DNA from 3 places in the Virgibacillus sp. M23 genome. Region 1 is predicted to be linked to each of the others. Evidence: riboswitches for the same ligand, from Rfam matches in the RefSeq annotation. Region 1 holds a riboswitch; each other region holds the start of a gene.
The links. Region 1 has a riboswitch for thiamine pyrophosphate ahead of thiT (energy-coupled thiamine transporter ThiT). Riboswitches for the same ligand answer to the same signal wherever they lie in the genome.
Positions count from the first base shown of each region.

Region 2: another riboswitch for thiamine pyrophosphate. It lies ahead of RVS70_RS19105 (lipoate--protein ligase family protein); the one in region 1 lies ahead of thiT (energy-coupled thiamine transporter ThiT).
Region 3: another riboswitch for thiamine pyrophosphate. It lies ahead of RVS70_RS07070 (ABC transporter substrate-binding protein); the one in region 1 lies ahead of thiT (energy-coupled thiamine transporter ThiT).

Region 1 covers NZ_JAWDHA010000080.1:6,990-10,271, forward strand. The annotation lists gene RVS70_RS19860 (M3 family oligoendopeptidase) at 1-720, shown strand, start outside; TPP riboswitch at 980-1,082, shown strand; gene thiT (energy-coupled thiamine transporter ThiT) at 1,191-1,760, shown strand; gene RVS70_RS19870 (general stress protein) at 2,272-2,622, opposite strand; gene RVS70_RS19875 (hypothetical protein) at 2,735-3,282, shown strand, end outside.
Region 2 covers NZ_JAWDHA010000072.1:6,034-9,315, reverse strand. The annotation lists gene lipA (lipoyl synthase) at 72-1,016, opposite strand; gene RVS70_RS19105 (lipoate--protein ligase family protein) at 1,009-1,830, opposite strand; TPP riboswitch at 1,982-2,089, opposite strand; gene RVS70_RS19100 (PTS sugar transporter subunit IIB) at 2,380-2,682, opposite strand; gene RVS70_RS19095 (PTS lactose/cellobiose transporter subunit IIA) at 2,687-3,016, opposite strand; gene RVS70_RS19090 (PTS sugar transporter subunit IIC) at 3,021-3,282, opposite strand, start outside.
Region 3 covers NZ_JAWDHA010000012.1:29,567-32,848, reverse strand. The annotation lists gene eno (phosphopyruvate hydratase) at 1-822, shown strand, start outside; TPP riboswitch at 1,165-1,274, shown strand; gene RVS70_RS07070 (ABC transporter substrate-binding protein) at 1,590-2,603, shown strand; gene RVS70_RS07065 (MTH1187 family thiamine-binding protein) at 2,607-2,897, shown strand; gene RVS70_RS07060 (ABC transporter permease) at 2,897-3,282, shown strand, end outside.

The sequences.
Region 1 (3,282 bases):
CCGGGAGGATTTTGTACAAGTTTCCCTGATAGTAAGCAAACACGCATTTTTATGACTTATTCAGGTACTTCATCTAATATTGCAACGTTAGCTCATGAGTTAGGGCATGCTTATCATCAACATGTAATGAATGATGTAAATGGACTTAATCAACGGTATGCAATGAATGTTGCTGAAACAGCGTCAACATTTGCTGAAATGGTTGTTGCAGATGCGTCGGTAAAAAGCGCACGTTCGATTGCGGAAAAGAAAAGTTTATTAGAGGATAAGATTCAGCGGAGCATTGCTTTTTTTATGAATATACATTCCCGTTTTATCTTTGAAAGGCGTTTTTATGAAGAAAGGAAACAAGGATTAGTGCCAGTGAAAAGATTAAACGATTTGATGATAGAAGCACAGAAAGAGGCATATTGTGATGCATTATCGGAGTATGATCCTAATTTTTGGGCATCTAAATTACATTTTCACATAACAAGGGTGCCATTTTACAATTTCCCTTATACATTTGGTTATCTTTTCAGTCTAGGTATCTATGCAAAAGCACAAGAAAACGAAGATAGTTTTGAAGATGCATATATTTCGCTTTTAAGGGATACTGGTCGCATGAACGTAGAGGATCTTGCTAAAAAACATTTGGATACAGATTTAACTAAGCCTGAATTCTGGGAAGCTGCTATTCAATTATGTGTCAATGATGTTGACGAATATCTTTCGTTGTAACGCTGTTGTGTTTTTACGATATGTCATGTACAATACTTGTAGTAAATAGGCAGTGAAAAGTAGTTTCTTATTTATTCCACATGTAACTGATAGTAAGAACCCCACTTCAAGGAATAAAGTGAAACCATTATTGGTAAGTGGGGGAATCGACTGCCGGTAAATGTCTGATTAGTTTATCTCTCAATCAGAGGTATAAACAAAAACCCCCACTGATTGAAGTTTCACTAAACAGTAAGACAAAAGAAGCAAATATAAGTTAGAAGCCTACAGGGGGAGCCAATTGGCTGAGAGTGAACATAACTGTTCTTACCCTTTGAACCTGTTAGTTAGTACTAGCGTAGGGATGGTGGCTTTTTTGATGGACAGAAAAGTAATGTGAGCAGATTCCCCATCAGGAAGTCTTCCCCTTGGCATTGCTTTTTTTGTATGGATAAGTTACTTAACTGCATAAAAAAGGGGAGGAGAAAGATATGAGGCGCACATTATTTTTAGTAGAAGTAGCCATTTTTGCAGCTTTTGCATTTTTATTGGATTTTATACCATTTTTATCATTTAAGGTTTGGGCTCAAGGTGGCTCCATATCCTTTGCGATGATACCGATTTTTATTGTCGCATTTCGCTGGGGGGTCAAGGGCGGTTTATTAGCTGGATTGCTGTTGGGAGGATTACAATTATTATTTGGGCCAACAGTCTTCGTACCCCTACAAGGGTTCTTAGATTATATTGTTGCGTTTACCGTATTAGGTTTTGCAGGAATTTTTGCAAAACCTGTCCAAGCAGCAGTTAAAGAAGGAAAAACGAAAACAAGCCTATATTATATTGCTGTAGGCGTGTTTTTAGGATCAGCTTTACGCTTTTTAGCCCATTTCACTGGAGGGATTGTATTCTTTGGTGAATTTGCGCCAGAAGGTCAGCCTGTATGGTTATACTCGTTGCTATATAACGGATCGTACATGTTACCTGGCTTTATATTAAGTACGGTTCTTGTGTTCTTTTTATTTCAAAAACAACCACGTACACTATTACGTATGTCCGCTTAATCTAGGAGTTTTCCTCATAATAAATATACGAAGATTAGTGGGTAGTTATTGACTCGAGGATTTTGCCCACTATTTTCTATTTAGTAGTTTAGAGTTATAGTGAGAGGTGAAATCAAGCTTAATCAATTGCGGCAATTATTATCGAGACTGATAAAATGATTATTCAGAGTAAGAAATATTTTGTTTTTTCCCAAGCTCTTTATTATCTTTATTTCATAACAAAAGCGCATTAGAAACGTAGCGACTGGAGCTAGTCAGCTCGTAGGGCGGGCGATTGTGAAGTCACATCGTTTCTGGGCGCTGGAGCTGGACGCGGCTCAACACGCCCCTATTTATCCAAATGGGTAAATTTTATATTTTCTTCCTAGACTATGAGAAAAGCTGCTTCACCCAATTAGAATTGGTGAAACAGCATTGATAACTTGCCTATCATAAGCAAGTTATCTTTTTCTTACTGACAGATTAAAACGTTTAATTATGAAAAACTACTGTATAGTAGAGATTTATGCTTTTATTGTAAATACCTATTAACTTCCTCATGGTTAGTTACAATCAAGAGTACTTTTCCTTCATCCATATCTTCCTCATAGTTTTCAGCTTCTGCTTGAGAGAATCCTATTTCGGTTAATTTCGTTCTTAGTTCATCACCTTGTGTACTAAAAAGATTACCAACGGCATGTCCAATATCCATTTCCCTTATTCCTATGGTATTCGCATCCGCACCATCAGCTATTCGGTTTGTTCGATCATCATCATGGGATAAAACATACACATCTTCTTTATGAATACCTTTATCCTTTAGTATTTGAATAGCTTCCTTTAATTGCTGATCATTTGTATATTCTTTTATAAATGGTTTCATTAAAATTACCTCCTTATCAATCTTTCATTATTATCATACCCAACGCTAGAAGAACTAAACATGTACGAATTGCATAGGCTATAGCACATCCATTGGAGAGGAAGAGGTTGGCGTGGAGCTTTCAATATCCCATATTTTATATGGTTTGTTTACCTTACTAATTATAGGCACAATGGTCATGCGGAAGGGAATCGTATTACCAACGTTATTTGGTACATTTATTATTGCGTGGGTTTATAAAGGTAGTCTAATTGCTGGATTTACCGCAATATTTCATGCAAATCTTGTAGCAGCACAAGAACTATTTAGTATTTTTTTAATCATCACCTTTATGCTCGCGTTATTAAATTCATTACGTGATTTAGGTGCAGATAAACGAATGATTCAGCCAATACAAAAAATAATGGTAAATGGTCATATATCTTATTTTGTTTTAGTTATTGCTACCTATTTGATATCTCTATTCTTTTGGCCAACACCAGCAGTACCCCTAATATGTGCGCTTTTGGTACCCGCTGCAATCCGAGCAGGTCTACCAGCAATTACGGCTGCAGTAGCAATAGCAATAGCTGGTCAAGGAATGGCACTTTCCTCTGATTATATTGTGCAAGTTGCCCCCAATTTATCTGCTACCTCAGCAGGAGTAGAAACAGCTGTGGT
Region 2 (3,282 bases), on a different contig from region 1:
CTGAATCTCTTGACTATTCTTATTACGAAAAACAGATATAAGAAGTTTCATGATAACGTATCATGATGAAGTTAAAAAGTGAAGTCGACTTCCTTATTTTCCTGTTTCTCATAGCCCTTCATATAATTAATTCGACGCTGTGCAGAAGCTTGTGTTACTTGCTCATCTGCATGATAGGAAGAACGAACTAATGGACCTGCCTCACAGTGCCTGAAGCCTTTATTAATAGCTATTTCCTTCAGCTCTTTAAACTCATCAGGATGATAATAACGCTCTACATTTAAATGTTTTTTAGTTGGTTGTAAGTATTGACCAATTGTTACAATGTCTACCTGATGTGCTAACAGATCATCCATCGCTTGAATAATCTCCTCTTTTTCTTCTCCTAAACCTACCATAATACTAGATTTTGTTGGTGTGTTTGGAGCAATTTCTTTTACCCGTTGAAGTAGCTGCAAGGAACGGTCATACATCGCTCTGGCACGTACACGTTTTGTTAATCTCCTTACCGTTTCAATATTATGGTTAAAAATATCTGGAGCACTATCCATAAGTGTATGCAGACTATCATAGTCACCCTTCATATCAGAAGGTAGAATTTCGATAGTACAGCCAGGATTTTTTCTTCGTACTGCTCGAACAGTTTCAGCAAAAACGGCAGCACCACCATCGTTTAAGTCATCGCGAGCAACTGCTGTTACAACAACATGTCTAAGCCCCATTACAACAACAGAATCCGCAACTCTTTCTGGCTCTCCCCAATCCAGTTCATTTGGCAGTCCAGTCTTTACAGCACAAAAACGGCATCCTCGTGTACATGTATCTCCAAGAATCATAAAGGTAGCTGTTTTTCTTTCACTCCAACATTCATGAATATTCGGGCAACGTGCCTCTTCACATACAGTGTTTAAGCGATTATCACGCATTAGTTTTTTTAGTCCTCTGTATGATTTATTCGTATTTAACTTTGTTTTTAACCATTCAGGCTTTCGAATATACGTCTGATCTTTAGGCATGGGTGACCGCTCCTTTTCTCGTGTTCTCATCAGAATAGTTTGTTTCAGCAAGTTTATATACTTCATCCCATTGACTTTTCGTTAATGAAAAAGGCTCTAACTTAATGTTTAGTCCTTTCGAGAACCCCTCCATAAAAGCAGGTTTAATTGTTTCGTACGAATGCGCTTGATTTGTTAACTGATTAATTGTTGTTGCTTTTTTCCAAAAGCCTTGTTTTTTTCTTTCTTTCAATTTGTCTGAAGGAAATAAAAATAGATCGAATAGCAAATCAATGTTCATGGTTATCGGTATCGATCCATGCTGAAGCAGTACCCCTTTTTTTCTAGTTTGTGCATTTCCTGAGAGTTTTTTACCATCTGCAACCATTTCATAAAAAGCAGGCCGCTCGAAGCAAATACTACTTCTCTCCTTGGAAAATGATTCAGCGTAGGTTGCTTCTATTCCTAAGTTTTGATAACCTTTTAGAATTCCTTTCGACAAATCATAATAAGCTTGGCGAATCGAAGAAGCTATCATAGGATGATCCTCAGAAATAACAATACTGTATGTTAATTCATCATCATGCAATACCGCACTTCCACCTGTCATTCTGCGTACAAACTGACATTGATGTTTTTTTACACCTTCTAAGTCAATTTTTCCATCTACTTTTTGAAAATGACCAATCGAAAGTGTCGGTTTCATCCATCGATAAAACCGTAATGTCGGCGGTATTTTCCCTTCATAATGCCAATGAAGCAAGGCTTCATCTAATGCCATATTAATGGAAGCATCATGTGGTACATTTTCTAAAAATCCCCATTGTTCATGCATGAAAATCGCCTCCCAATAAGAAATCGACTTCCAGCACATAGAAAGAGCTATCGAGATCAAAACTAGACTGACTACCTGCAAAACAGAGAACGATTTGCTATACATTAAATTAAAAACTGCATTCCTTGTGAATGCAGTCAACATTTATGTAGCCTTGGTGACCACACTTTCCCACGCAGGCATTATCCTGTTCGGGTACAGAGGGTCAAAACGAATACGTCTTTCTCAGCTATTCCAAATAGCTCCCCTAGTGCTGTAACATTTCCTATTAAATTTTCTAACAAAAACAGCTTAACAAGATTGGTATAAATTGTAAAGGTCTAAATAAGAAAACTCTGATAGCTCATCTTTAACAGACTAATAAATCCCTTTAAAACGCTATACGACCAAACAACATGAATGTCGCCTAGTTCTGGGGGCTGGACGCGGCCCAAAACGCGCCTATTTATCCATATTGGCAAATTTCACTATTTCCTAGACGATAAAAAAATAGCTGCGCTGTAATCCAGCGCTTCAGAAAACAGGCAGCTATTCCTTTCATGTATGAAATTATTTTGCAAGCTCTACTGCCTGATCTAAAACTTTATCACCTTGTATCATGCCGTATGCCATTTGATCGATTACATCGACGGCAATGCCATGTGGTTCAACCTGTTCTTTAATTTTCTTTTCTAAATAGCGAACCTGTGGACCAATTAATACAACGTCTAGATTATCTAATTCATTTTTTAACTGTGATTCAGCAACTGCATTTATTTCTGCATCTAGATTCCGCTCCTCAGCTGCCTGCTTCATTTTTTTAACAAGCATAGACGTTGACATCCCCGCTGAACAAACTAGTATAATTTTCATTTTATTATCCCTCCAATGTTTGTATTTTCTCATACATGTCTATCATTTCAACCGCTAAGTCTTTCACTGTCATAGCCGTCATTAGATGATCCTGCGCATGGATCAATATTACGGATAAATTCGTTTGTTTTCCATCTGCTTCTTCCTGTAAAAGTTTTGTTTGCATATGGTGTGCATCATTAAATTCTTTATCAGCCGCTTCAATCTTTTGACGTGCCTCGTTGAACTGGTATGCCTTTGCATGAGAAATTGCTTCCATCGCATGTGACCTTGCATTTCCAGCATGTAAAATAATTTGGAAAGATAACATTTGAACATCCTCTGTTGTTTCCATTGTATTAACCCTCTTTTCGTTGTCTTAGTGTTCTAACTCCTGCCATTATAAACGGTATATACATAAGTACAGCAAGCGTTAAATTAAATACCTGTAAGGCAATTCCACGCCAGCTTCCTCCAGTTACTAAGTAACCGCTTAATATTGGTGGCGTTGTCCACGGCAAGATCGCTACTGTTCTTGGAACTAGTCCAGTCGCCAATGCTATATATGACGTAACAGTTAACGTAACCGGTATCAAAATAAAAGGAATTAACATTGCAGGA
Region 3 (3,282 bases), on a different contig from region 1:
GCCGATAATAACGTAGATATTCAAGAGTTTATGGTTATGCCAGTTGGAGCAGAAACGTTCCAAGAAGCACTACGTACGGGTGCTGAAATTTTCCATTCATTGAAAAATGTATTAAAATCAAAGGGGTATAACACAGCTGTTGGTGACGAAGGCGGATTTGCACCAAACCTTGCTTCTAATGAAGAAGCTTTACAAACAATTGTGGAAGCAATTGAAGCTGCTGGTTACAAGCCAGGAGAAGAAGTGAAGCTTGCAATGGATGTTGCTGCTTCAGAAATATATGAAGATGGTAAATATAATCTAAAAGGTGAAGGTGTTGTTCGTACTTCTGAAGAGATGGTTGATTGGTATGAAGACATGATCAACAAATACCCAATTATCTCCATTGAAGATGGACTAGATGAAAATGATTGGGATGGATTTAAAGTATTAACAGATCGTCTTGGTGGACGAGTACAGCTTGTCGGAGATGATTTATTTGTAACAAATACTAATAAGCTTTCCAAAGGTATTGAACAAGGTATTGGAAACTCTATCTTAGTAAAAGTTAATCAAATCGGTACATTAACAGAGACGTTCGAAGCAATCGAAATGGCAAAACGCGCTGGCTATACAGCGGTTATCTCACACCGTTCAGGAGAAACAGAAGATGCAACGATCGCTGACATTGCTGTAGCGACTAATGCAGGTCAGATCAAAACAGGTGCACCTTCTCGAACAGATCGTGTAGCTAAATACAATCAACTGCTTCGCATTGAAGATGAGCTAGCAGGCATGGGTGAATATGCTGGTAAGACAGCGTTCTATAACCTAAATAAATAGGGAAGAAAACCTCTTAAGGTATGGTGGTTATACTTTAAGAGGTTTTTTATAGGTTTATCCCACACATATAACTGGCAGTAATAATCCACTTTAAGCAATAAAGTAAAACCACTATGGGGAAGTGGAGGATCGATTGCCGGTAAATGTCCGGTCGGTTCAAAGGATTTTAGGTCTGTGGTGCTAACAATCAATGTGGGATAAATAAAACCCCCACTGATTAAAGTGTCACTTTATGCAGAAGTTGCTTCTATGTTCATAGAAGTTTCTATATTTTTTGAGTTTCTTAAACTTGATTAAATGGACGAATTATGTCATAGTTACTATGGAATTAATAATAGAATACTAAAGTTGTAGGGGGACCAGTGTTGCTGGTTGAGATTGTATCCGTAAGGTACTGACTCTTAGAACCTGATCTGGTTTAAACCAGCGTAGGGAACATGTTTGATACATCAAATATTAAGTTGTATATGCCCTAATGGTGATTAACCATCTAGGGCATTTTTTATAGTCTAAGAAATTATAAAATTTGCGTGTTGAGCTGCGTCCAGCTCCAGCGCCCAGAAACTAGGCTACTTCATCATGAATCGCCCTAATCTAAATCATCATCGGCTCGCAAGCTCACCGTGAGTCCTTTATCTCCGTTGAATCGTCGCTGCGTTGCTAATCGGGTGTTTGCGCTTTTATTCTTAGCGAAGGAATTACAGTCAAACAAGATGATACATACGCTGTTCCTTACAATGAGAAAGGTATTCAAGAGGAGGAAAACATTGAAGAAGCTTTTACTGCTTAGTTTAGGGATTACACTGCTTATATTAACGGCATGTGGTACAGAAGAGAAAGAACAAAGTCAGCAGAACAATGACTCAACAGAAAAGAAAAAGATCTCTGTTGTACTTGATTGGACACCAAATACGAATCATACAGGATTATATGTTGCAAAAGAGAAGGGATATTTTGAAGAGCAAGGCCTTGATGTGGACATAATTATGCCTGGTGAAGCGGGAGCAGATCAGTTAATTGCATCTGGTAAAGCAGATTTTGGTGTGAGTTATCAGGAGGGGATTACTGAAGCTCGTGTACAAGATATACCGATTGTTTCCATTGCTGCTGTTATACAGCATAATACCTCAGGTTTTGCCTCACCCAAGAATAAACAGATTACTACACCTAAAGATTTTGAAGATAAAACATATGGTGGCTGGGGAGCTCCGGTAGAAAAAGCGGTTCTAACCTCACTCATGCAGCAGGAAAATGCTAATGTAGAATCAGTTGATATTATCAACATGGGCGATACGGACTTTTTTACTGCGGTGAAAAGAGATATTGATTTTGCGTGGATTTATTATGGTTGGACTGGTGTAGAGGCAGAGCTCCGTGATGAAGAAATTAATATGGTGTATTTAACCGATTATTCGTCAAATTTAGATTATTACACGCCGGTTTTAGCTACCAATGAAAAAATGATCAAAGATGATCCAGAAACAGTTAAGCAATTCTTAGCTGCAGTATCTAAAGGTTATAATCTAGCAATTGAGCAACCAGAGGAAGCCGCTGATATCTTAATTAACGCTGTTCCTGATTTGGATGCAGAATTAGTAAAAGCAAGTCAAGCTTGGTTAGCGTCAAAGTATCAAGATGATGCGGACCAGTGGGGGAAACAAAAGCAAGAGGTATGGGAGAATTACGCCAATTGGATGTATGAGAATGAGCTGTTAGATAAACCGTTAGATAGTGAAAAAGCATTTACAAATGAGTTTTTACCAGAAACAAAGGAGGAATAAATGATGGCAGATGCACTAGTTAGTATTCAAATTATCCCGAAAACGAAAAATGGTGAAGATGTTATTCCGTATGTGGATGAAGCGATTAAGATTATCGATCATTCCGGAGTTAAGTATCAGGTAAGTCCACTAGAAACTACAATGCAAGGTGATCTTGCAGAACTATTTGGAATTATTGAGAAGATGAATAAAAGGATGACTGAAATTGGTTGTGAAAATGTTATTTCACAGGTGAAGGTTCTTTATCAACCTTCTGGAGCTTCCATGGAACAATTAACGGAGAAGTATCGCTAATGAGAAGATTGCGAGAAAAGGGATGGCGACCAGCTCTGGTCCTCATCCTTTTCCTTATCAGTTGGGAAATAGCTTGTCGTATTTTTTCGATCCCAGCTTGGCTACTACCTGCTCCAAGTGTAATATGGCAAGAAGCTGTCAATGGCTGGCCAAATTATGCTAGTCATCTACAATCGACTATCCAACTATCGATTATCGGATTTATGATAGGCAGCAGTGTAGGTACGCTCGTTGCTGTTTGTCTTCATCTCATTCCGACAGTTAGGGAAGCCTTTTATCCATTATTAATAATATCACAGAATATACCTATTATTATTTTAGCTCCCTTATTAGTAATTTGGTTTGGTTTTGGAATATTGCCGAAATTAATTGTTATTACACTTGT